Linked DNA regions of Magnetococcus marinus MC-1. The protein of the gene in region 3 interacts with the protein of the main gene of each other region in a pairwise test. Links are inferred from orthologs where the notes say so. Each region holds a gene or a part of one and is shown on either strand. Other genes may lie near its edges.

Region 1 (7,386 bases), 1.8 Mb from region 3 along the record:
TAGGGGGTCAATGTGCGCAAATGGGTGCGGGTGATGTTCCCCCGATAATCGGCAATGCCATAGATGACGGTAGGGTCACTCTGCAAACGCATCTTACGCGCCAGCCGGTTAAAAAACACCCCAGCAATTTGTGGGCGCTCGGCAGCGGCAGCGGTCTCTTTTTCCACAATCGAGGCTAAAATCAGGCTTTCATAAGCGCTTAATGGGTGTTCAGCTGGACGCTTTTGCCACTGTTGCTGCAACACCTGTTGCATCCGTTGGGCCATGCGCTGGGCCACCACCCAACCCTCTTCCTCCAGCGTATAAAAATAGGTATCTGGAAACAGCATGCCTTCCAATGAGGGCTGCGCCACCCCCAATCGTTGCACCCCCTCTGGAGTCAACAAGGCATCACCTACCTGGGGCCAACCCGCCTGCCTAAATTTATCGGCAATATGGATCAGGGTGATCCCCTCGGGAAAGGTGATCGAACGCTGCACCACCTGAGAGGAGCGTAACTTCTCTAAAATTTGCAGGGGCGTCATGCCCGCCTCAATGGCAAAAGTCCCCGCTTTAAGGGCAGTACCAGGCGTTTGCCGATCCAGCAGTCGAAAAAAAAGCGCGGAGTCAAGAACCCCCCGCGCTTCTAACTGTTCGGCTGTCTTCGCCACACCCCAACCACGGACGACCTCAAAATCAACGCTCACAGGTGCCTGTTGCTGCAAAAAAGCCTCGTAGCGCATCCAAGCAAAGCCTACTGCGCCTGTGGCTGCCACAATCAGCACCAGTAGCAGGAAAAAAAACAGCCTTTTCAAAACTTACCGTACCCTCTTTAACACCAACGTCGCGTTGGTTCCCCCAAAACCGAAGGAGTTGGAAAGGGCAGCCTCTACCTGCTCTTGGCGGGCCGTGTGGGGCACAAAATCCAAATCGCACTCAGGATCCGGATCATCCAAGTTGATGGTCGGGGGAATAACCCCCTCATGCAGGGCCTTGGCGGTAAAGATCGCCTCGATCCCCCCCGCAGCACCCAACAGGTGGCCCGTCATAGATTTGGTCGAAGAGACCATCACCTTTTTTGCACCGCTCTCACCAAAGATTTTTTTCACCGCCTTGGTCTCAATCACATCCCCTTGGGGGGTGGAGGTACCATGGGCGTTAATATATCCGATTCCACTGGGATCCATCTGGGCATCCTTTAGAGCCGCAGCCATACAACGGGCCGCGCCATCGCCACTGGGATGGGGGGCCGTGATATGGTAGGCATCGCCAGACATGCCGTAGCCAACGACCTCGGCATAGATGCGCGCGCCACGGGCCTTGGCGTGTTCCATGCTCTCGACCACCACCACGCCCGCACCATCCGACTGCACAAAACCATCGCGCCCCTTGTCCCAAGGACGGGAGGCGCGGGTGGGATCGTCGTTGCGGGTCGAGAGCGCCCGTGCCGCTGCAAAACCACCGATGCCCAACTCACAAATGGCCGCCTCGGCCCCCCCTGCCACCATGACATCAGCCTCGCCCCGTTGCACAATACGGTAAGCATCGCCAATGGCGTGGGTGCCGGTGGCACACGCTGTAACCACCGCATGGTTGGGACCACGTAAACCATATTTGATGGCCAATTGACCGGAAACCAAGTTGATCAAGGACATGGGAATAAAGAAAGGAGAGATGCGGCGCGGCCCCTTTTCCTTTAATGCAATGGCTTGATTTTGGATCGCGATCAGACCGCCAATACCCGAACCCACAATGGCGCCATAGCGGTAGCTGGCTTCTTCATCGGGGGCTTCCAAGCCGCTATCTTCCCATGCCAATTGGGAGGCCGCCAATCCATAATGGATAAAGCGGTCCATTTTTTTGACCTCTTTTTTCTCGATCCACTGCTCGGGATTAAAATCTTTAATCTCGCCGCCGATTTTACAGCTGTACTCTTCGGTATCAAAAGAGGTGAGCAGGCCGATGCCAGACTCTCCGGCGATCAAGCGTGACCAAGTTACATCATTACCCACGCCCAAGGGCGTGACCAAACCCACACCGGTGATGACGACTCTATGATTCACGAACAGAACCCTTTCAGCAGCTTCAATCGCGGTACCATGCTCCAAACAAGAACATACCGCGTGAAAATGAATGCTTAAACCATAATGGCCTAGCGTGGCAACCAGCTTTCGCACCAGAGCAGTCGCCAAAAAAGCACGACACCCCCTGCTTACGGAACAGCCTAGCCTCACGGAACGGCACACGGCGTCCTGCACATAAGAGCAGGACGCCGTGGCTATGGTCACCGATAAGAGAGCAAGGCAGCAGTTAACCTGCGGTCTTGGCACCCCGTACGGTTTTTATTCCATGTTTTCGCCAATGTACTTGATGGCGTCACTCACCGAGGTGATCTTCTCGGCGGTTTCGTCTGGGATCTCGCAGCCGAACTCTTCCTCGAAAGCCATGACCAACTCCACGTTGTCCAGGGAGTCTGCACCCAGGTCTTCGACAAACTTGGCGTCGTCGGTAACTTTGTCCAGGTCAACGCCCATCTGTTCTGCAACGATCTTTTTGACACGTTCCGCGATATCACTCATCGGTTCGCTTCCTCTGTTGTTCTTAGAAAAGGTGATGGATAGTTACGGATGCCCTCACGCACACCGCATATCCCCTTCAGATTGTTTTGTATAGCACAGCCCGGCCCTTCGCCGCACGGAGAAATAGCGTTTTTTACTCCTTTTTCGAACAAAATCCTCGAAAAAAACTTCAGCGCCCCAGCTGCGACATAGAAATCAGGCTCATCCCATATACATACCACCATTGACGTGAATGGTCTCACCCGTAATATACCGTGCTTCATCCGATGCTAAAAAGGCAATGGCCGCAGCGATATCTTCGACACTTCCCATTTTCCCCATGGGGATTTGGGCCAAAATCGCCTCTTGGGTCTTTTCATTCAGCTTATCGGTCATGGCTGTTTGAATAAACCCAGGGGCAACACCGTTCACCGTAATACCCCGTGTTGCCACCTCTTGCGCCAAAGATTTGGTAAACCCCACCAAACCCGCCTTGGCCGCCGTATAGTTAGCCTGACCCGCATTGCCACTAAAGCCCACCACTGAGGTCACATTGACGATGCGCCCATACCGGCCCTTCATCATGGCGCGAATGACCCGCTTAGAGAGCTTAAAAACGCTGGTTAAATTCAGCGCCATCACCTCATCCCACTCTTCATCTTTCATACGCATAAAGAGGTTGTCACGGGTAATACCGGCATTATTGACCAAAATTTCAACCTCACCAAACTGCTCTTGGGCAAAGGCAACCAGCTTATCCAGATCAGCATCCACACCAATATTGGCAGCCACCCCCGCAGCAACCCCACCCTCGGCGCGAATGGCCTCAACCGTCTCCATAATCTTTGTTTCACGGGTTCCCGTGATCACCACACGACAGCCGCGTTTAGCCAACAACTTAGCCGCTTCCTGACCAATGCCAGCGGTGGAGCCTGTTACAATTGCAACGCGATTTTGCATGCTCTTATACTCCTTAACCTTACAGCAGCTCTGCCAATGCAGCCATATCTTCAGGACCATTCACAGCCACCCCACGCACCGAACCATCAATGCGCTTGAGCATGCCGGTGAGCACCTTGCCGGTACCAATCTCCACAAAACGATCCACCCCTTGCGCAATCATGGCACGAATGGAGGCCTCCCAACGTACCGAACCACACACCTGAGCCACCAACTGCTGGCGTACCGTTTCGGCATCGGTGGTGATACCGGCATTGACATTGGCCACCAAGGGAATGCTCAAATCCTGCATCGGGGTCTGCGCCAAAGCTTGAGCCATGGCATCCGCAGCCGGTTGCATGAGAGGGCAATGGAAAGGGGCCGAGACGCTCAACATCACACACCGCTTAGCACCCCGCTCTTTGGCTAAGGCCACCGCATGCTCCACCGCCGCTTTGTCCCCAGAGATCACAATTTGCGCCGGGGTGTTGTAGTTGGCTGGTACGCACACTTGCCCCAACGCTTGCGATGCAGCCTGACACACCTCCTCCACCAACGCCGCCTCCATATTCAACATGGCAGCCATGGCACCCACCCCCACCGGTACCGCCTTTTGCATGGCATCCCCACGCAAACGGGTAAGACGTATGGCGTCGGCAAACGAGAGCCCCCCCGCCGCACAGATCGCCGCATACTCCCCTAAGGAGTGCCCTGCCACAAAATCCGCTTGCAGATCACTTTGTTGACGTAGCAAAGTATAGGCCGCCATGGCCGTCACGACCAGCGCGGGCTGAGTGTTGCGGGTAAGCGTTAAATCCGCCTCTGGCCCGTCAAACATCAACCCCCGCAGATCCTCGCCAAGCACCGTGTTGGCCTCTTCAAATAGGGCCGCACAGGAGGCATCCGCCCCATGTAATGCCTGCCCCATACCCACCGCTTGTGAACCCTGACCTGGAAATAAAAAAGCAACCTTACCCATCCGTCCATACCCTTCCAAAGCAGCACCTTACCGACGTAAAGCTTCTCTTCCATTGAAACCTACCCCTGCCCCTCAACGCCGCCGTTCAAAAGGGTATCGAGCAAGCCGCGCACAAGGACCCTTAAACCGAACAAGAGCCACCGCCCACAACACGCTTTTCAGCCCAGCACAAAACACCCCTAAATCTTGCTAGGCGCTTTCTCACAGGAGCCGGTAAAGCCAAGCTTAAATGGAGGACACGCCCAACACCTTTGGCGCAATATCATAAGCAAAACACAGGCTCATCTTGAACGAAACCACCGATTAGGTCCAGGAATCTTAATCCAAAAAAACAAAAGCGGTTCGAAATCGTCGATCTCAAACCGCTCTTATCACACCAGCCCCCAGCCTGTCACACATCAGCCCTGTCCGGCCTCCAATTTTAAAAAGGCAAAGGCCGCAAACGCGCGAGACTCTGCCTCACTTTCAAACTGCGGGGTTGTATAGTGCTCACCATCATCCGGCCACCACTCCACATGGCAACGCCGCCCCCCCGTGTCGCGGCCTTGTCCCGCCACATGACAGGCAATGCGTACCGGCGCGGACTCCTCCAACAACAGCCAAGCACGATCCATGGCGCTTTGGGCGTCTCCTATATTGGTACAGTAGCACGGCATATGGCTTTCATCATCCCCCAGCAGGCGCGCCAGAAGCGCGTCCCGACCATGGGGACCCGCCTGCGACTGCCACTGCCCATAGAACTTATCCACAGCATTCATAACGGCCTCCCATTGTGTTGCTCCCCCCATAATTAGGGTGGTTACACCCCTTACACACTGTGTTAGACCTTTGCCATCCCAAAAAAGATCAATAGGCACATCATTTTCATTTTCCGGCATAAAAAAAGCCCCCAAATCTGGGGGCTTTTTTTATGCCTAAGACAACCCTCTGTTAGGGGTTGCTACCAGGCGCCCCTTGGGGGACATCCCTCTGGAGATGCTCTTTGATGCGGTTAAGCTCAATAAAGTAGTCCGCTTGGCGACGCAACTCATCGGCAATCATCGGAGGCTGGGTCATTAACGAACTCACCACCGTAACCACCTTACCCTGCCCTTGAGCAACTTCAACCACGCTGCGGAAATCGCCATCACCAGAAAAGAGCACCGCATGATCGTAATAAGGTGCCAGTTTCATCATATCCACGGCAATTTCAATATCCATATTGCCCTTGGTGCGCTTATGCCCCGTAACAGGGTCTACATACTCTTTGATCGGTTTGGTTACCACAGCATAACCGTTGTAAGCCAGCCAATCCACCAACGGGCGAATGGGCGAATATTCTTGATCATCCCCCAGCGCCGTAAAATAGTAAGCGCGGATCAAATTGGCCTGAGAACGGAAATAACGCAGCAATTTTTTATAATCAAAGTCAAAGCCCAAGGAACGGATGGCCGCGTAAAGATTAGAGCCATCAATGAAGACCATGACGCGCTCATCCTGGCGGAATATCTGGTCTTGTCCGGAAAGGTTATTCATTGGTTACTTCCTGAACCGTTTAACGGATGATGATTAAGCCTCTGCACATCATCTAAATTAAGCCGCTTGAGCGGCACCATAGAGGCCATTTACACAGAGTAATTAAGGTTGACAGAAGTCAACCCAACAACGACCACGGTAATATTAAGTTAAGTGCGAAACAAAGTCACGCAAATATTTCTTAATGTTACGTTCTATTTTATTATGGCGATTTCATTCTAGGAAAAGACGAGATAAAAAAAGTTGGAGCGGGAGAAGGGATTTGAACCCTCGACATCGACCTTGGCAAGGTCGCGCTCTACCCCTGAGCTACTCCCGCGAGCACTTTTTTTGAACTTGGTATAGCTGGAGGCCGGGGTGGGATTCGAACCCACGAATAAAGGTTTTGCAGACCTCAGCGTTAGACCACTTCGCCACCCGGCCGAAAAAAATGGAGCGGGAGAAGGGATTTGAACCCTCGACATCGACCTTGGCAAGGTCGCGCTCTACCCCTGAGCTACTCCCGCATACCTGACTGTGTTCGGCACGCACAACGATGACACATTTTAAGAAGCTACCTGTGTGGTAACTGTCCAATCACTCAATCCGTCATCGGGTGGAGGGGAATATAAGAGATCCCCCTTATGGGGTCAAGCCCTTTTTCACGAAATCTTAAAAAAAATGCTCCTGCCCTCTGCCAGACCAAGCCTCCTAATCCCAGCCTATACAGCCCCTTCTATAATATGAGACCAGACACTACGTACATAAAGAAAAGCCGACCACACCGCCAACAAAGCAGAGATATAAAGCAACAACAACCCCACTGGCTGTAGAGGCAGCCCAAACAGGGCATCCCCCAACAGCAGCATGGTGATTGCCACCATCTGCACGCCTGTTTTCCATTTACCCACCTGTGAAACCGGCACACCGCCTCCCTTGCCCGCCATAAACTCACGCAGCGCCATAACCACAATTTCACGGGCAACCAAGACCAACACCACGACAATATCAATGCGCTGTTCGGCTAACAAAACCATCAGGGCGGCAATCACCAGCAGCTTATCGGCAACAGGATCAAGAAATTTGCCAAAGGGGGTCATTTGGCCCCGACTGCGGGCCAAGTAGCCATCCAGCCAATCCGTCACCGCCGCCAATACAAAGATACCCGCAGAAAGCAGATGACCCATGCGCCCAGATAGGTAGACCGTGACAATAAAAAATGGAATGAAAACGATCCGCGAGACCGTCAGTTTATTAGGTAGATTCATAAGCTCCGCATTTCAAGCATGATGCTCATCCAGGGTCGCCAAGATCGTCGCGGCCAGCTCCGTAGAAAAACCTGGTAAGGCCGCAATCTCCGCCAGTGTGGCCTGGCGCACCCCTTTGACCGAACCAAACTGCTTAATTAACGCCTTTTTGCGCTGGGCACCAACCCCT
Region 2 (7,778 bases), 3.6 Mb from region 3 along the record:
AACCCCCTTGTTTAAGCGTACCGGTTCGGTGTGTTGGGCAATGTGGGGCGAGATGGCACGGTGCCAATATTTCCAGATTAAGCTGGCCTGTCCGGTGGGATGTTCCATCCATGGCGCGACGACTTTGCCCATAATACCCCGCAAAGCCGTGGGCGCCCCCGCTTTGCGGGGTTGGAAAGGGAGTTTAAAATCCTCGTCTCCCTTGCCATGGTTATCCCCGGCCGCCACCCCTAGTTACCATCGGTAAAGAGAATGGCTGTGCCACGCAAAACACGGTAGATGGAGGGGCCATAGATGGATTCGGTGCCGGTGACCATCTCTTTGCTCTTTTTCTCCACCACAATGGCACTTGCACCAATGTTGCGTGCCTTGGCTCGCATGTTCTCAAGGAGAAAAATATCCGAGTTGGCGGCTTCATTCCCCTGGGTCTCTAGGCGGGCAATGGTTTTGTAGGGGCGGTTGGGAAAATCGTCCAACAGCTCCACACTCGCGGTTGGCGTTAGCTGTTGGGAAGGGTTGCTTAAAGCCACATTGGTGACCGCCTCTGGAGACGTACAAGCGCTGAGTGATACAAGCAAGCATCCCAAAACAGGCATAAGCAGCGAACGTTTTATAGACATGATGACGACCTCGGTAGCGGATTGGTGCGATTTTTGTAATAGCGTATGAGAAGATGTCACCATATTGGCAGATACAGGCTCCTACGCCACACTGCCAGAGTCGTTTGCAAAGAGCGTGCAACGTCACGCATTACTCAGAAAAAGCTGGAGAAGCGCCATGGGGCTGTTTCAGTTTCACCACCGTTGGCACTATGCCACTGGTTGGATCGTGAGTTTGGGGCTGTTGGGTATGTCAGGCTGTTCCAGCCCTATTCATGAATACCCTATTCACTATAGCACACCCAGTGATCAACGGGAGGCATTGGCAGAACAAAAACGTGCCAAACCCGAGCAACCCGTCGAAGAGATGCTGGATCCTGCGCCCTTAGTGGTGCCAGAGCAAGTGGAGGTGCAGAGCGCCCCCCCGCTCCGCCATCCCCCGGTGGGTGAGGTGGTCATGCCCCAGGGTCAGGCCGTCAATGGAACCCAGGAGAGGATTCCCGAGCCACAAATCGTTGAGGCTGTCCCCCCCGCTCCAGCCATCGCACCACCTGCCCCAGCGCATGCGCCCGTAGCGCCGGAGTATGCTGCGCCAACCTATGCGCCTGTAGCGCCGGAGTATGCTGCTCCAGCGTCTCATGAAGAAGGTGCGGAGCCCTCCTATGAGGTTCCAGCGGTAAAACGCACCATGGTGCATGCCAAACCCAAACAGGTGGAGTCGGCCCCCCCCCTTGCCAAGGGTGAACTCTATTATGTGGAGTTGGGGAGCTACGCCCACCAGCTCAATGCCGACCGCCTGAAGCGGCGCGTGCAGCAGATGGGTATTCCGGTGGAGTCGCAACCCTTGGCACTGCGGGGGACCCAATTTACCCGGGTGCGGGCGGGGCCTTTTCCTTACCGTGCCGAAGCCGATTGGGCAGCCCGTGTGCTAAAAGAGGAAGGGGTGGATACCAAGCTGGTCATGGAGTGACCGGCGGTTATCGCTCTTAATCGAATAACAGACACAGAGGTGCCCCCCTTGGGAGGCACCTTTTTTGTGCTTGGGCAACCTAGTTGCGTCGTCTAAGTTGACACACAAAATGGAAAAAGCAGGTTTATGCCCCCCCTTGTGCCGCTTTTAGGCGGCCTTGGATTGTACCTTGGGTGCGGCACGTGCTATAAGAATCCTCTTCACCCGTGCGGTTTGAGCCGATCATCAGGGTTCGGTTTGCTGCAACTAAATGGAAAGATAAAGAGACGACTCATGTTCTCCGCAATTGCCCGTAAACTATTTGGCTCCCGAAATGACCGCTACCTGCGCTCTTTGCAACCGCTGGTGGACCGTATCAATGGCTTGGAGGCAGAGTATGAAGCGCTCAGCGATTCTGAGCTGACCGCCATGACCTATGCATTTAAGGCACGCCTGGAGAAAGGGGAAACCCTGGATGATCTGCTGCCAGAAGCCTTTGCGGTGGTGCGCGAGGGCAGTAAACGTGTGCTGGGTATGCGTCACTACGATGTGCAGCTTATTGGTGGCATTGTGCTGCATCAGGGTAAAATCTCTGAGATGAAAACCGGTGAGGGTAAAACCCTGGTGGCTACCCTGTCGCTCTATCTGAACGCACTGAGTGGCAAGGGTGCGCATCTGGTGACGGTCAACGACTATCTGGCCCGCCGCGATGCGGAGTGGATGGGTAAGCTCTATCAGTTTTTAGGGTTGAGCGTGGGGGTCATTATTCACGGTATCGAGGACCAACAGCGTAAAGCGGCCTACAATGCCGACATTACCTATGGTACCAACAATGAGTTTGGCTTCGATTATCTGCGGGATAATATGAAGTTTTCACTGGAAGAGATGGTGCAGCGCCCCCTGAACTATGCCATCGTGGACGAGGTGGATTCAATCTTGGTGGATGAAGCCCGTACCCCCTTGATTATCTCCGGCCCCACCGAAGACAGCACCGATAAATATTATAAAGTGGATCGGCTTATTCCTCAGTTGGAAAAAGAGCGGCACTATACTTTGGACGAAAAACAGCGCTCCGTTACCTTTACCGAAGAGGGCAATGAGCAGATTGAACAGCTCATGCGCCAAGCGGGGCTGCTGCGTGACGGGGATCTGTACGATCTGCACAATATCGAGATGGTGCACCACGTTAACCAAGCCCTCAAGGCCCACGCCATGTTTGAGGTGGACCGGGACTATATTGTTAAAGATGGCCAAGTGGTCATTATTGACGAATTTACGGGACGCATGATGCCGGGACGTCGTTACTCGGACGGTCTGCACCAAGCGTTGGAGGCCAAAGAGCAGGTGGTGATTCAAAACGAGTCCCAAACCCTTGCTTCGATTACCTTCCAGAACCTATTCCGTCTTTATAACAAACTGGCGGGCATGACCGGTACCGCCGATACAGAGGCGGCGGAGTTCCAATCCATCTATAATCTGGAGGTGGTGATTATCCCCACCAACCGGGATATGGTGCGCATCGACCGCGACGATATGGTGTTCCGCACCTTGGAAGAGAAGCTCAAAGCGGTGGCCGAAGATATTAAGGTCAGTTATGAAAAGGGCCAGCCAGTGCTGGTGGGGACGGTCTCCATTGAAAAATCGGAGATGGTCTCGCACTTTTTGAAAAAGCTGAAGATCCCCCACGAGATTCTGAACGCCAAACACCATGAGCGCGAGGCGGAAATTGTCGCCCAAGCGGGACGCCCCCGGGCCGTGACCATCGCCACCAACATGGCCGGTCGTGGTACCGATATTCAGTTGGGCGGCAACTTGGAGATGCGCCTGAAAAAAGAGATCGATCCCGAGGCGAGCCCAGCCGAGCGCACCCAGCAGGAAATTCAGATCCGCACCGAGTATGAGCAGGATAAAGCGCTGGTGCTGGCTTCGGGCGGTCTGCACATTATTGGTACCGAGCGGCATGAATCCCGCCGCATTGACAACCAGTTGCGGGGCCGGGCCGGGCGTCAGGGTGATCCGGGTTCGAGCGGCTTCTACCTGAGCTTGCAGGATGATCTTATGCGCATCTTTGGTTCGGAGCGCATGGATGGCATGTTGAAAAAACTGGGCTTGCAGGATGGCGAGGCCATTGTGCACCCCTGGATCAATAAAGCGGTGGAGTCGGCCCAGAAAAAGGTTGAGGGTCGCAACTTTGACATTCGTAAAAACCTGCTCAAATTTGATGATGTCATGAATGAGCAGCGCAAGGTGATCTACGATCAGCGTAAGGAGTTGATGGAGAACGAGGATATTCGTGATTTCATCGACGAAATCCGGGAAGAGGTGGTCCATGCTTTGGTGGATAGTCACCTCGGGGAAGATGTTTACCCTGAAGAGTGGGACGCCAAAGGCTTTAGAGAGGCGATGCTCAACCAGTTTAATCTGGACCTGAATGTGGAGTCGTGGAAGCATGAAGAGGGGGTCACGCATCTGGTTGCCAAGGAGCGCGCCATGGCCGCCGTGAAAGCCTATAGTGAGGCCCGCGAGGCCCGTTTAGGCCCGCCCTTGATGCGTTATTTGGAAAAATCCATCATGTTGCAGGTGCTTGATACGCTGTGGAAAGAGCATTTGCTCAACATGGACCATTTAAAAGAGGGCATTCATCTGCGTGGTTATGCCCAGAAGGACCCGTTGAACGAATATAAGCGCGAGGCCTTTCAGTTATTCAGCATGCTGCTGCAACGCATCCGTGAAGAGGCCATTGAGTTTTTGGGCAAGGTAGAGGTGCAGCAACCGGAAGAGGTGGCCGCCTATGAGGCGGAGCTGGCCGAGGCGCGTAATCAGCAGATGAGTCTTAACCATCCCGAGAGTGGCAGTTGGGGGGGGGAGGGTGAGGGTCCATCCAGTGAGGGTGCCCCCCATCTTCCTTTTAAGCGGGATGGGGAGAAGGTTGGGCGCAATCAAGCGTGCCCCTGTGGAAGTGGTAAGAAGTATAAGCAGTGTTGTGGTAAACTCAGTTAGGCTTGCTTGTTTGGGTATGAGCAGGCAGCACGCGGGATCTAAGCATGCGGAGCGCCCCATATCTGCTGGCACAGGGTGGGCGAGCCGGCTGGCAGGGGCCCCGAACCCCTACCAGCAAGCAGAGCCCGCATCCCTTATGGGGATGCGGGATTTCTTTACCCAGTGGACCGCGCAAGGGGAGGGGCGATGATGGGCAAACGCGTGCTGATGATCGCCTTCCATTTTCCACCTGCCATGGGTTATAGCGGCACCCAGCGGGCCTTAAAATTTTGCCGTTATCTGCCCGATTATGGTTGGCAGCCCATTGTTTTATCGGCCCATGCCCGCAGCTATGCGCAAACCACACCGGAGCAGTTGGTGGAGATTCCCCCACAGGTGCCGGTGTACCGTAGTTTTGCGCTGGATGCCACCCGTCATTTAGCGATTGCGGGGCGCTATTTTGGTTTTACGGCGCGTCCTGACCGTTGGCGTAGTTGGCGCTGGCCTGCCATTTGGCGGGGTTTGCGCATCATTCAGCGCGATCAACCGGATTTGATTTGGGCCACCTATCCCATTGCCACCTGTCACCGTATTGCCCATAGTTTAAGCCTGATTAGTGGGGTGCCATGGGTGGCGGATTTTCGGGATTGTCAGCTCAACGCGACCTTTCCCGCGCATCCGCGTCAGCGTGAGCTGTTTGGCACGTTAGAGGCGCGCCATATCAGCAGTGCCAACCGGGTGGTGGTGACGACGCCGGGCATACAGCGGTTATACAGGGAACGTTATCCCTATATGGATCCGGATAAGATTCAGGTGATCGCCAACGGTTTTGATGAAGAGAATTTTCAGGGTTTGCCTTTGGCCAGGGTAGCAGATCCGGAAAAGCCGGTGCATCTGCTGCATAGTGGTATTATCTATCCGGGTCAGGATGAGCGAGACCCGGTTACGTTATTGGAGGTTTTGGGGCGGTTGCACCGTTTGGGGGTGGTGGGTCCGGAGACTTTGCAGATCACCTTTCGGGGCAGTGGAATGGAGGAGTATCTTCAGCAGCAGATTGATCAAAATGGGTTGCGTAGCATGGTGCGGTTGGCCCCTACGCTGCCCTATGCGCAGGCTCTGGAGGAGATGGCGCAGGTGGATGCGCTGTTGTTGTTGCAAGGGGCCCATTTTAATGATCTGATTCCGGCCAAGTTGTTTGAGTATTTGCGCATGGGCAAGCCTATTTTGGCGTTGGGGGATGTTCAAGGGGATGCGGCGGATTTGATGCGAGCGGCGGGGTTGAGCAGCATATGGTCGTTGCACGATGCCACGGCCCAGGAGAATGCATTACCGGCGTTTGTGGAGCAGGTACGTAGCGGCGCGGTTGAGCGGGCCAAGCCAGCGGTGGTAGCCCGTTATTCCCGGCACGCTTTAACGGGCGAGTTGGCCGCGCTGATGGATGGCGTGGTGGGCAAGTAACACGCTCCTAGTGGATGGCGTGGTGGGCAAGTAACTCGCTCCTGGTGGATGGCGCGAATCTATTTTTATATAGTATTTTGCAGCGTCTCCTTGGCAAAGTACGCAGTGGCCTTTTTTATCACGTCACGCTCTTCTCGGACCTGCTTTAACTCTTTGCGTAATCGTGTAATTTCCGCCTCAAGATCAGAAACAGATCTGCCTCCTAGCATCTCCTTACCATGCGTCCTGGCGGCGGATGTCCAATTCGACAGGGTGCTCTTGGGGATGGCGAGCCTTTCAGCTGCCAACTCCAGCGTAAGCCCTTACTCCAAAACCAATTTGACCGCTTCGCTGCGGAATTCCGATGTGTAACTCTGAGCCTTTTTCATTATGAACACCCCTTTTGGGCATCATACCAAACAAAAGTGTCCAGAATCTTCAGGATACCTCACGAAATTGGTCTGTGTGGATATTGGAACTCAAAACACGCTCCGCAACGAGGCTTGTGGATATTCTGTACGCTACAAAAGGCGTTGTGTCGTGCCAGCAGGCTTTTACGGTACACAAACCATAGAATTCCGGGGAGAATTCCGGGGACATACACTTTATTCATGATCAACACTCATTTTTGACTTTGGTCCCGATTCAGACCTCCACACCACAAGCTTCACACCAAACACGTACATCTTTCAAATCGGCCTCATAATCGGATTCCTCAAAAAATATATCCTGCCTGCGGTTACCCTTCTGCGTAACATGGTGCGCTACACTTGGAATGACCACTCTTGCCAATCTCACCATTATTTGTAATCACTCCTAATCGCTCATTAAGTGTATGTCCCTGGAACTCCCTGCTTGCTCAGCCCGTTTTAACCAGCTCAAAGACCTCTGTGCACACGGAGATTTAAGTCTTCAGGAAAACGGCCCCTTAGAGCTCTTTGGCGTTCTTTGAGTTCTTGATGAGGAATCATTCACTTTCCTCCACTTCTGGTTGAAATCCGCGTAGGGAGTCAATATCGGACTTCCACTTTATCAATGCTTTAAAATGGTTCCCGTAGACATAACCGATTTTGCCTTCTATCATAATCAGTGTTGATGTTGGCATATCAATTAGCCATCTGCCTCCGAGGATATGACAATCATCGCTCACAGTATGCTTGACACGGTTTAGTGCAATTTCATCATCGTCAACCTGAAATTGCCAAATGTGATGTAAGGCATCGGATCCATGTTGAGCCACTAGCTCAAGACGCCCCTTCGCACCTACCATCCAGAATTTTTTATAGTCGCAAATGGCATTATCAGGAAGAGACACGTGATCATAAATAAAATCAGGTAAAATATGGACCAGATTTAATATAAAACTTGCAAGATTCCTATCTACGGCTTCAACAGGTGAATCAGTATGGAGAACCTGCTTCAAATCACTATCAGATTGAAAGTCAGCTTTAAATGAGAGTTTAGATCCGCAGCGATCAAATAACTGCTTTCTCCATTCAAATGTTTTCTTGGAGTTGTAAATCTCTTCCCCTGCCAAAAGGCCTGACTCATTAATGAAAGATTCAAGCTTTTCTACAAGAACACTTCTGTCACTTTGGTTTAGCTGGTAAGCTCCATCTACGCTATATACAAGGCTTTTTCCCGCAGCTAAGTGCCTGTATACATAGATACGATCATATTCACTTTTGAAAGAGATTCCAGAGACCGTCTGAAGTGATTGAGAAAGGACATTATGAGGTAAGGGGTGGAACACCTTGGAAATTTCTGTGAGTTCAAGGGAAAACAGCCATTCAATCCCTCTAAACCTGACAGAA
Region 3 (7,512 bases):
CTCCGTACAATTTCAGAACATCCCGTTTATCTCTACTTATACGGAAACCCTACAAGCGCAAGTCACCACCCTGTTGCAACTCGGCTTGTCATTCGTCTCATGAGTGGGCAAAAAATCTAGGGATTGACGGATTCTTGATGTCGTGGGCAGAAGGGGTAGGTTTCTGGGTGATAAATTTGCAAACCCTTTTTTACCTTTGGATCATCCCTCCAATTATCGATACATTGAGCAATGTGCATGTCATGCTCCGCACTACCCAACATGACAAGACTGCCTGCAAATTTGCGGGCCATCGATTTAACCCCATCCCGGTGATTTCGCATTAATTTGGTGCGCCATTTCCCCGAGCTGTTTTGCAGTAAGCGCCCATTTATCCCCAGGGTTCAGTTTGATCTGAAGGTATGTCACGCTTTCTGAAATTCAAAATTTTAGGAGGCGAACATGGAAGACAAATCAATTGAGGCGTCTGTGCTGAGTGAGAAGCAGCGGTACTGGCTGGATCATTTACGCAGTTGTCGTTCTGAGGTCGGCACCATTAAGGAGTACGCTGAAGTCCATAAGCTGAGCCTTCCATCGTTGTATTTTTGGAAGCGCAAGCTGACGCAAATGGGTTTTCTGGAAGAGTCAGGATCAGGCAAGCGACGTTTTCAGCGATTGGAATTGAGTTCAAAGTCTTCAGCAGGGGTCTGCCGGATTCAGTTCCCAAATGGTATGACGGTGGAGTGGTCAGGGAATGGTGGCGAGAGCTTGCTCTCTGTCCTGCGATCTGTGGCAGCCTTGTGATGATGCGCCCATCGCCGGATATTTCTGTCGTCCATCTTTGTTTGGAGCCGGTGGATTTCAGGAAGGGGATCAACGGACTGGCTGCATTGGTGGAGGCAGAACTGGAGTTGAATCCCTTTGATGAGGCTCTGTTCGTGTTTCGCAATCGATCATTGGACAAGGTGAAAATCCTTTACTGGGAACGTAATGGCTTCTGCCTGTGGCAAAAGCGGCTGGAAAAGGACCGATTTCACTGGTTGCGCCAGGGAGGTGCCGCAGAAATCCAAATCACGGGGCGGCAGCTGAATTGGCTACTTGATGGCTACAACCTGGCGGCAATGAAGGGTCACAATAAACTGCATTTTTCTTCGATTGTATAGAGTGTTAAGGCGGTTTTTTTGGTATAATTTCGGCTATGAAAACGCTACCAAAGACACTCCCTGATGACCCTGCCGCTTTGCGGGAAATAATACTTTCCTTGCAGGCTGAAAATGTCCTTTTACAGGACAAAAGCAAGCGTATGGAGCATGAAGCCCAGCTTCTGAGGGAGAAGCTGAATATTCTCATTGCCAAGCGGTTTGGGCGTTCCAGTGAGAAGAGCGATCCCCGTCAGTTGGGTCTGTTCGATGAGGCAGAAGTGACGGCTGCCGAGGAACCTGAAGAGGATGCCGAAGAGATCCAGGTTCCTGCCCATAGCCGCAAAGTGAAGTCCAAAGGGCGCAAGCCATTGCCAGAGTGGCTACCCCGGGTGGATATCATTCATGAGTTGCCTGAGTCGGCATTGGTTTGTGGCCTGGATGGTCACCATTTGGTCGAGATTGGCCGTGAGACCAGCGAGCAACTGGATATTATTCCGGCCAAGGTGCAGGTATTGCGGCACATCCAGATCAAATATGGCTGTCCTCATTGCAAACAGGGCGTGAAGACGGCCCCTACACCCAAACGTCCCATTCCCAAGGCGTTGGCTACAGCTGCTCTATTGGCCCATGTGGCGGTATCCAAGTATGCCGATGGGTTACCGCTCTATCGACAGGGCGCCATTCTGACCCGTGCAGGGATTGATGTCTGTCGAACCACGCTGGCCAATTGGATGATCCAGTGCGGCCAACTGGTGCAGCCGTTGATCAATCTGATGCGGGACAAGATGCTGGATTACGATATCCTGCAGATGGATGAAACTACGATTCAAGTGCTTAAGGAAAAAGATAAAGTTGCAGCCAGCAACTCCTATATGTGGGTACAGCGAGGTGGTCCCCCGGGTAGTCCGGTGATTTTGTTTGATTACGATCCCACACGCGGTGCCGAGGTTCCGAAACGGCTGTTGGCGGGCTATAAAGGCTGGTTGCAAACGGATGGGTATGCAGGTTATCTGGGTGTGGGTGCGCAGGAAGATGTGATCCTGATGGGGTGTTTTGCGCATGCCCGTCGTCAATTCGACGAGGCGATCAAAGCGTTGGGAAAATCCAAAAAAGGCAAGATAGGCAAGGCTGGGCAGGCACTGTCGCTGATCCGGAAACTGTACGCTGTGGAAAAGGATCTGCGTGAGGAAGAGGCTACTCCAGAGCGACGTTACAAGGTGCGCCAGGAGCGTTCCCGCCCCATTATCGATGAGTTGAAAACCTGGCTGGAAGATAATCGAGCAGGGGTGTTACCGAAAAGCAAACTCGGCGAAGCGATGGGATATCTGACCAATCAGTGGTCCTCTCTGATTCGATATCTTGATGATGGACGCCTGGAAATTGACAACAACAGAGCCGAGAACGCCATTCGCCCCTTTGTGATTGGCAGGAAAAATTGGCTCTTCAGCAACTCTGTTCGAGGTGCAAAGGCCTCGGCAAACCTCTACAGTTTGATTGAAACGGCCAAAGCCAATGGTTGGGAGCCCTTCGTCTATCTCACAAAGGTCTTTGAGGGCCTCGCCACAGCGCAAACCGTGGATGAGTTCGACTTGTTGCTCCCGTGGAATTTGAAATCTGCTGCTGAACCGGCAGGGTAGTTGATGGGGATAAATGGGCGCTTACGTTTTGCAGTGTGATGTCTACCTTAGCTTGCACATCGGAAAATGCGATAGACTTCATTAATAACCGCAGCATGGCAGCTGTAACATCAACTTTTAGCTCTTTTGCTGAGTGCAAAAATGCTTTCTCAGCGACTTGTACAACGTCGACACGGTGCTTGGGCAAATTTTCCATTCCAGGACTCCTATTTGTATCCACAAAGTGACTCATTACAGAAACATCTTATATGTTATCACTACATATTTATCAATTATTTTCTTATTTTATCGTATTTAAATCATGTTTTAAATATTATTTAACATTTGTTTTATATTTTTGTTATTTTTACTACTGGTTTTGCGTAAAGTTTGCGATACGCCCCTGCTTTCTTTTCAATTCTATTTCAACCAAGTCCCGTTAACCGGCCATGCCATCCCTTCCCCTCTCAGCTTATCCCCAGTAGAGTGTGGGGTTGTAGAGTCCAATGGGGGTATGCACCCCCCGTCGTACCACGCCATGGAGGGCGTGCCCATGGAAGAGATGGCTTCCCGTATGATTTCGGGAGATCCTGAGCTTGGCGAACCGTTCCAGGAGAATGGTCTGCGCCCCAAATACCTCAAAGAGTTTGTCGGTCAAAAGCCGCTCAAGGCAAACCTCACCGTCTTTCTACACGCCGCCAAACAGCGTGCCGAAGCCATTGACCATATTCTGCTGCACGGCCCCCCCGGTTTGGGTAAAACCACTATGGCCCAGATTATCGCCTGGGAGATGGGCGTGGGGTTGCGCTCAACCTCAGGACCGGTGATTGATAAAGCGGGGGATCTGGCCGCCCTGCTCACCAACCTTAATCCCGGAGATGTGCTGTTTGTGGATGAGATCCACCGCCTCAGCCCCGCCGTGGAGGAGATCCTCTACCCCGCCATGGAGGATTTTCAGCTCGATCTTATGATTGGCGAAGGGCCCTCGGCCCGCTCTGTCAAGATCGACCTGCCCCGCTTTACCCTGGTGGGTGCCACCACCCGCGCAGGCATGCTCACCAGCCCCCTACGCGACCGCTTTGGCATCCTAGCCCGCATGCAGTTTTATGAACCCGATGAACTCCAACAGATTGTCACCCGCTCTGCCTCGATCATGGGCATCGACATTTCAGCGGATGGTGCCTTTGAGATCGCCCGCCGCTCCCGTGGCACCCCGCGTATTGCCAATCGCCTGCTGCGCCGGGTGCGTGACTTTGCCCAAGTGGCCGGACCTGGCTACATTGATAAAGATCTTGCCGACCGTGCCTTGCTGGCTTTGGAGGTCGATCGTAATGGCTTGGACAATATGGACCATCGCTTGCTTAAAGCCTTGTTGGATAAGTTTGCGGGTGGCCCGGTGGGGCTGGATACCTTGGCGGCGGCCATTGGTGAGGAGCGCTCCACCATTGAGGATGTCATCGAGCCTTACCTGATCCTACAGGGTATGCTGGACCGCACCCCCAGGGGTCGCAAAGCCACCCACGCCAGCTACACAGCCATGGGCCGCACAGCGCCGCGACCCGTGCAACAGGGTACGCTGCTATGAACCTGTTTTCACAAGACATACGTGTCTATTATGAAGATACCGATGCGGGCGGAGTGGTCTACCATAGCCGCTATCTTAACTTTATGGAGCGCTGCCGCACCGACTGGCTGCGCAGCCTGGGCATCGAGCAAGCAACGCTGGCAGAGCAGACCGGACTACGTTTTGCGGTGACGCATATGGAGATCGCCTTCCAAAAACCGGCGCTGCTTGACGATCTTTTGACGGTTTCCGTGTCAGAACTCCGACGCCGGCCCGCCAGTCTTGAATTTACCCAGGAGATTGCCCGCCAGAACACTCCCCTTATTCGTGCCTCTGCCCGCGTGGCATGTCTGGATGAGGGATTGCGCCCCGTGCGCCTGCCGGCTGTTTTACTGCAACGATTGCCACAATAGAGGCTATCATGACTAAGCATAGCGTTTTTGACCTCATTACTCAGGCCGGACCCTTGGTCCAGCTGGTGATGCTCGCCCTGTTGGCGGCCTCGGTGGTTTCCTGGGCCATTATTTTTGACAAATGGCGCCGCTACCGCCGTATCACCCAGGATGCCGAAGCCTTTGAAGAGCGCTTTTGGAGTGGTGGCAGTGTCGCCAGCCTATTTCAAAGTGCCACCAAAGAGTGGCCCGATAGCCCCATGGTGGTGATGTTTTCAGCCGGTTTTCGCGAATGGAAACGCTGGGAGAGCAATGAACCTACCTCGGAAGGGGACGGCGGTGATCTGGTCACCAACGTGCGCCGCGCCATGACGGTGGCCCTTAACCGAGAGCTGGAAAACCTGGAAAAGGGTCTTACTTTCCTCGCCACGGTGGGCTCTACCAGCCCCTTTGTGGGGCTGTTTGGCACGGTTTGGGGCATCATGAACGCCTTTTTAGGACTCACCGGGGCCAAAGCCAGCACCCTGACCATGGTGGCTCCTGGTATTGCCGAGGCGCTGATTGCCACCGCCATGGGGCTGGTAGCCGCCATTCCATCGGTGATTGCCTATAACAAATATTCGTCAGAAATGCGCCGTTTACACGCCAAAATGGATAATTTTGGTGCCGAGTTCCTCAATATTCTGGAGCGCCGCTCCGCCAGCCGCCGCCGGGGACAATAAGATGGGTATGAATGCAGGCATGGGTAATGGTGGGGTCCACCGTTTTCAGGCGATGAGCGATATCAACGTCACGCCGCTGGTGGATATCATGTTGGTGTTGCTGATTATCTTCATGGTAACGGCACCTTTGCTCACCCATGGTATAGAGGTGGAGCTGCCCCATGTGCAGAGTGACGCCATCACCGCCCAAGTAGAGCCCCTCACCATCAGCGTTAGCCCCGATGGCAGCGCCTCTATCGAAGGGGAGCGCATGAGTTTATCGGAGATGACCGATAAGGTCACTTTTGTGCGTAAATCCACGCCAAGTATTCGTATTTTTGTACGGGGTGACACCCATGCTGCCTATGGTCACGTTATGGCGGTGATGGGTGCGCTCAAAGCCGCGGGTATTGAACAGGTTGGGTTAATCACCCAACCCAACAGCTAAAAATTAGGGATCTGGTATTCGTATGTTTGCGGATCGGCAATTTCTCTGGTGGTCACTGGGCCTGCACGTTGGTGTGGTGCTGATTGCACTGCTGTTGCCGCTGCTCACCCCCCGTGTGGCACCACCGCCAGCAGCCATGATGGTTAATTTGGTGGATCTGCCCGCACCGCAAGCCAAAGCGACCCAGCCCGAACCTCCGCAGCTGCAAAAGCCCAAGCCCCCCGAGCCCAAGCCCGTGGCACCCAAGCCCGTGGAGCCTAAACCGGTGGAGTCCAAGCCGGTAGCCAAGCCCGAGATAGAGCCCACCCCCCCGGAACCCAAGCCCCAACCGGCCCCAAAACCCCCGGAAAAGGTTGTGGAAGAGCCGGATCAACCGGCTGAAAAGGTTGACATCACCCCCATGCGTCGCAAGCCTGATCCCAAAAAGATTGCCGAAGAGCAGCGCGCCAAGGAAGAGGCCCTTAAGAAGAAGCAGGCCGAAGAAAAACGTCTTCAAGAAGAGGCTGCCAAGAAAAAGCAGGCTGAAGAGCAACGCAAAAAAGAGGAAGCCCGCAAGCAGGCTGAAGAGCAGCGCAAAAAAGAGGAGGCCCGCAAACAGGCCGAAATCAAGCGTAAGCAGGAGCTCGCCGCGCAGCAGATGCGCGAAGCCATTGCCAAACAACAGGCTGAAATCAAAGCTCAGCAGCAGCGTGAGGAGGCCATTCGCCAGCAACAATTGCGCGAAGCCGCCCTTGCGCAGCAGCAGGCTGAGGAGATCCGCAAGTGGCAGGGGGCGCTACGCGAGGCCACCTACAAAGCGTGGCGGCCCCCCTTTGGGGTGGATATTTCCAGCATGAAGTGTCTGGCTACGGTTAAAATTACCGTGGATGGTCGCTTGAGCTTGATCAGCATTTCGCAGACGTCGGGTTTTGCGCCCTATGATGATTCGGTCCAACGGGCCATTGCCGCGACCCGCAATCTGCCCAAGCCCCCCAGCCACTGTTCCGCATGCCGGGGTGAGATCACCATCAGCTTCACCCCCTCGCGGTAGCGACGATGCGTAGGCGCGGATGGCTCTTACTGTTGTTTGGGTTATGGCCTGGGCTGTTACACGCGGCCCCTAGCCGCCAAGCCATTCAACAGTGGGGAGCCGAGCTGGTTGCACAGGTTGAAGCCAACTGGCTGGCCCCGGCTGGCATTGATAGCCATGGTTTAACCGTACAGTTGAGCATTCAATGGCAGAGCACGGGCGCTTTAATCATGCATGGCATTCGGCGGGCCTCGGGGCAACGCGCCTTTGATGAGTCGGTGGTACACGCCATTGAGCAAAGCCAAAATTTACCCGCGCCGCCGGTGGGTTGCCAAATTTGTCTAAAGCCCATTACCTTTAACTTTGCTCCAGGGGCAAAACCCCAACAGCCGGCGCAGATCCGCCCACGCGCAATCTCGCGGAGTGTACCGCCCCCACGGGCCAAGGCTGGTTCTGCCCCACCTCCAGCACAGGGGGATTTTAGCCAAGCCATTGATCAGATGCTTAAAAGTCAGCCGACCCCCCAGCAGTTGGCCCAACAGCAAGCGGAACAACAGGCGTGGCAGGCACAGCTCTACCCTTTGTGGCAGCAGCAGTGGCAACCCCCCGCTCAGGTGGATACCCGCACCCTGTGGGGCCAGTGGCGGGTTGGCTGGAATGG

What was found.
Region 1: the proteins of ybgC (region 3) and MMC1_RS09550 interact in binary tests that used the Escherichia coli proteins (3 or more experiments, as listed by UniProt). The link is inferred for Magnetococcus marinus MC-1 from one-to-one orthologs.
Region 2: the proteins of ybgC (region 3) and secA interact in binary tests that used the Escherichia coli proteins (3 or more experiments, as listed by UniProt). The link is inferred for Magnetococcus marinus MC-1 from one-to-one orthologs.

Annotation. Positions count from the first base shown.
Region 1 is NC_008576.1:2,327,521-2,334,906, forward strand. What follows is about bases 941-3,792. They hold MMC1_RS09550 (acyl carrier protein), read right to left. Parts: upstream 2,559-3,792; coding sequence 2,322-2,558; downstream 941-2,321. Other genes in these bases: fabF (beta-ketoacyl-ACP synthase II), read right to left, coding at 941-2,042; fabG (3-oxoacyl-[acyl-carrier-protein] reductase), read right to left, coding at 2,760-3,497; fabD (ACP S-malonyltransferase), read right to left, coding at 3,517-3,792. Outside these bases: endolytic transglycosylase MltG, read right to left, coding at 1-794; more of fabF, read right to left, coding at 798-940; more of fabD, read right to left, coding at 3,793-4,455; MMC1_RS09565 (hypothetical protein), read right to left, coding at 4,854-5,213; MMC1_RS09570 (LabA-like NYN domain-containing protein), read right to left, coding at 5,386-5,970; pgsA (CDP-diacylglycerol--glycerol-3-phosphate 3-phosphatidyltransferase), read right to left, coding at 6,672-7,217; excinuclease ABC subunit UvrC, read right to left, coding at 7,230-7,386. UniProt on the Escherichia coli protein: Carrier of the growing fatty acid chain in fatty acid biosynthesis.
Region 2 is NC_008576.1:4,141,014-4,148,791, reverse strand. Bases 1,505-4,748 are described here. They hold secA (preprotein translocase subunit SecA), read left to right. Parts: upstream 1,505-1,842; coding sequence 1,843-4,548; downstream 4,549-4,748. Other genes in these bases: MMC1_RS17015 (glycosyltransferase), read left to right, coding at 4,735-4,748; MMC1_RS17025 (SPOR domain-containing protein), read left to right, coding at 1,505-1,569. Also shown: MMC1_RS20595 (DciA family protein), read right to left, coding at 1-228; MMC1_RS17030 (hypothetical protein), read right to left, coding at 231-620; more of MMC1_RS17025, read left to right, coding at 778-1,504; more of MMC1_RS17015, read left to right, coding at 4,749-5,985; MMC1_RS22575 (transposase), read right to left, coding at 6,051-6,272; MMC1_RS17005 (hypothetical protein), read right to left, coding at 6,932-7,778. UniProt on the Escherichia coli protein: Required for protein export, interacts with the SecYEG preprotein conducting channel.
Region 3 is NC_008576.1:568,342-575,853, reverse strand. Bases 3,039-6,016 are described here. They hold ybgC (tol-pal system-associated acyl-CoA thioesterase), read left to right. Parts: upstream 3,039-4,318; coding sequence 4,319-4,714; downstream 4,715-6,016. Other genes in these bases: tolA (cell envelope integrity protein TolA), read left to right, coding at 5,865-6,016; tolR (protein TolR), read left to right, coding at 5,417-5,842; tolQ (protein TolQ), read left to right, coding at 4,723-5,415; ruvB (Holliday junction branch migration DNA helicase RuvB), read left to right, coding at 3,291-4,322. Outside these bases: IS66 family insertion sequence element accessory protein TnpA, read left to right, coding at 442-783; IS66 family insertion sequence element accessory protein TnpB, read left to right, coding at 783-1,142; tnpC (IS66 family transposase), read left to right, coding at 1,178-2,758; more of tolA, read left to right, coding at 6,017-6,872; MMC1_RS02430 (energy transducer TonB), read left to right, coding at 6,878-7,512.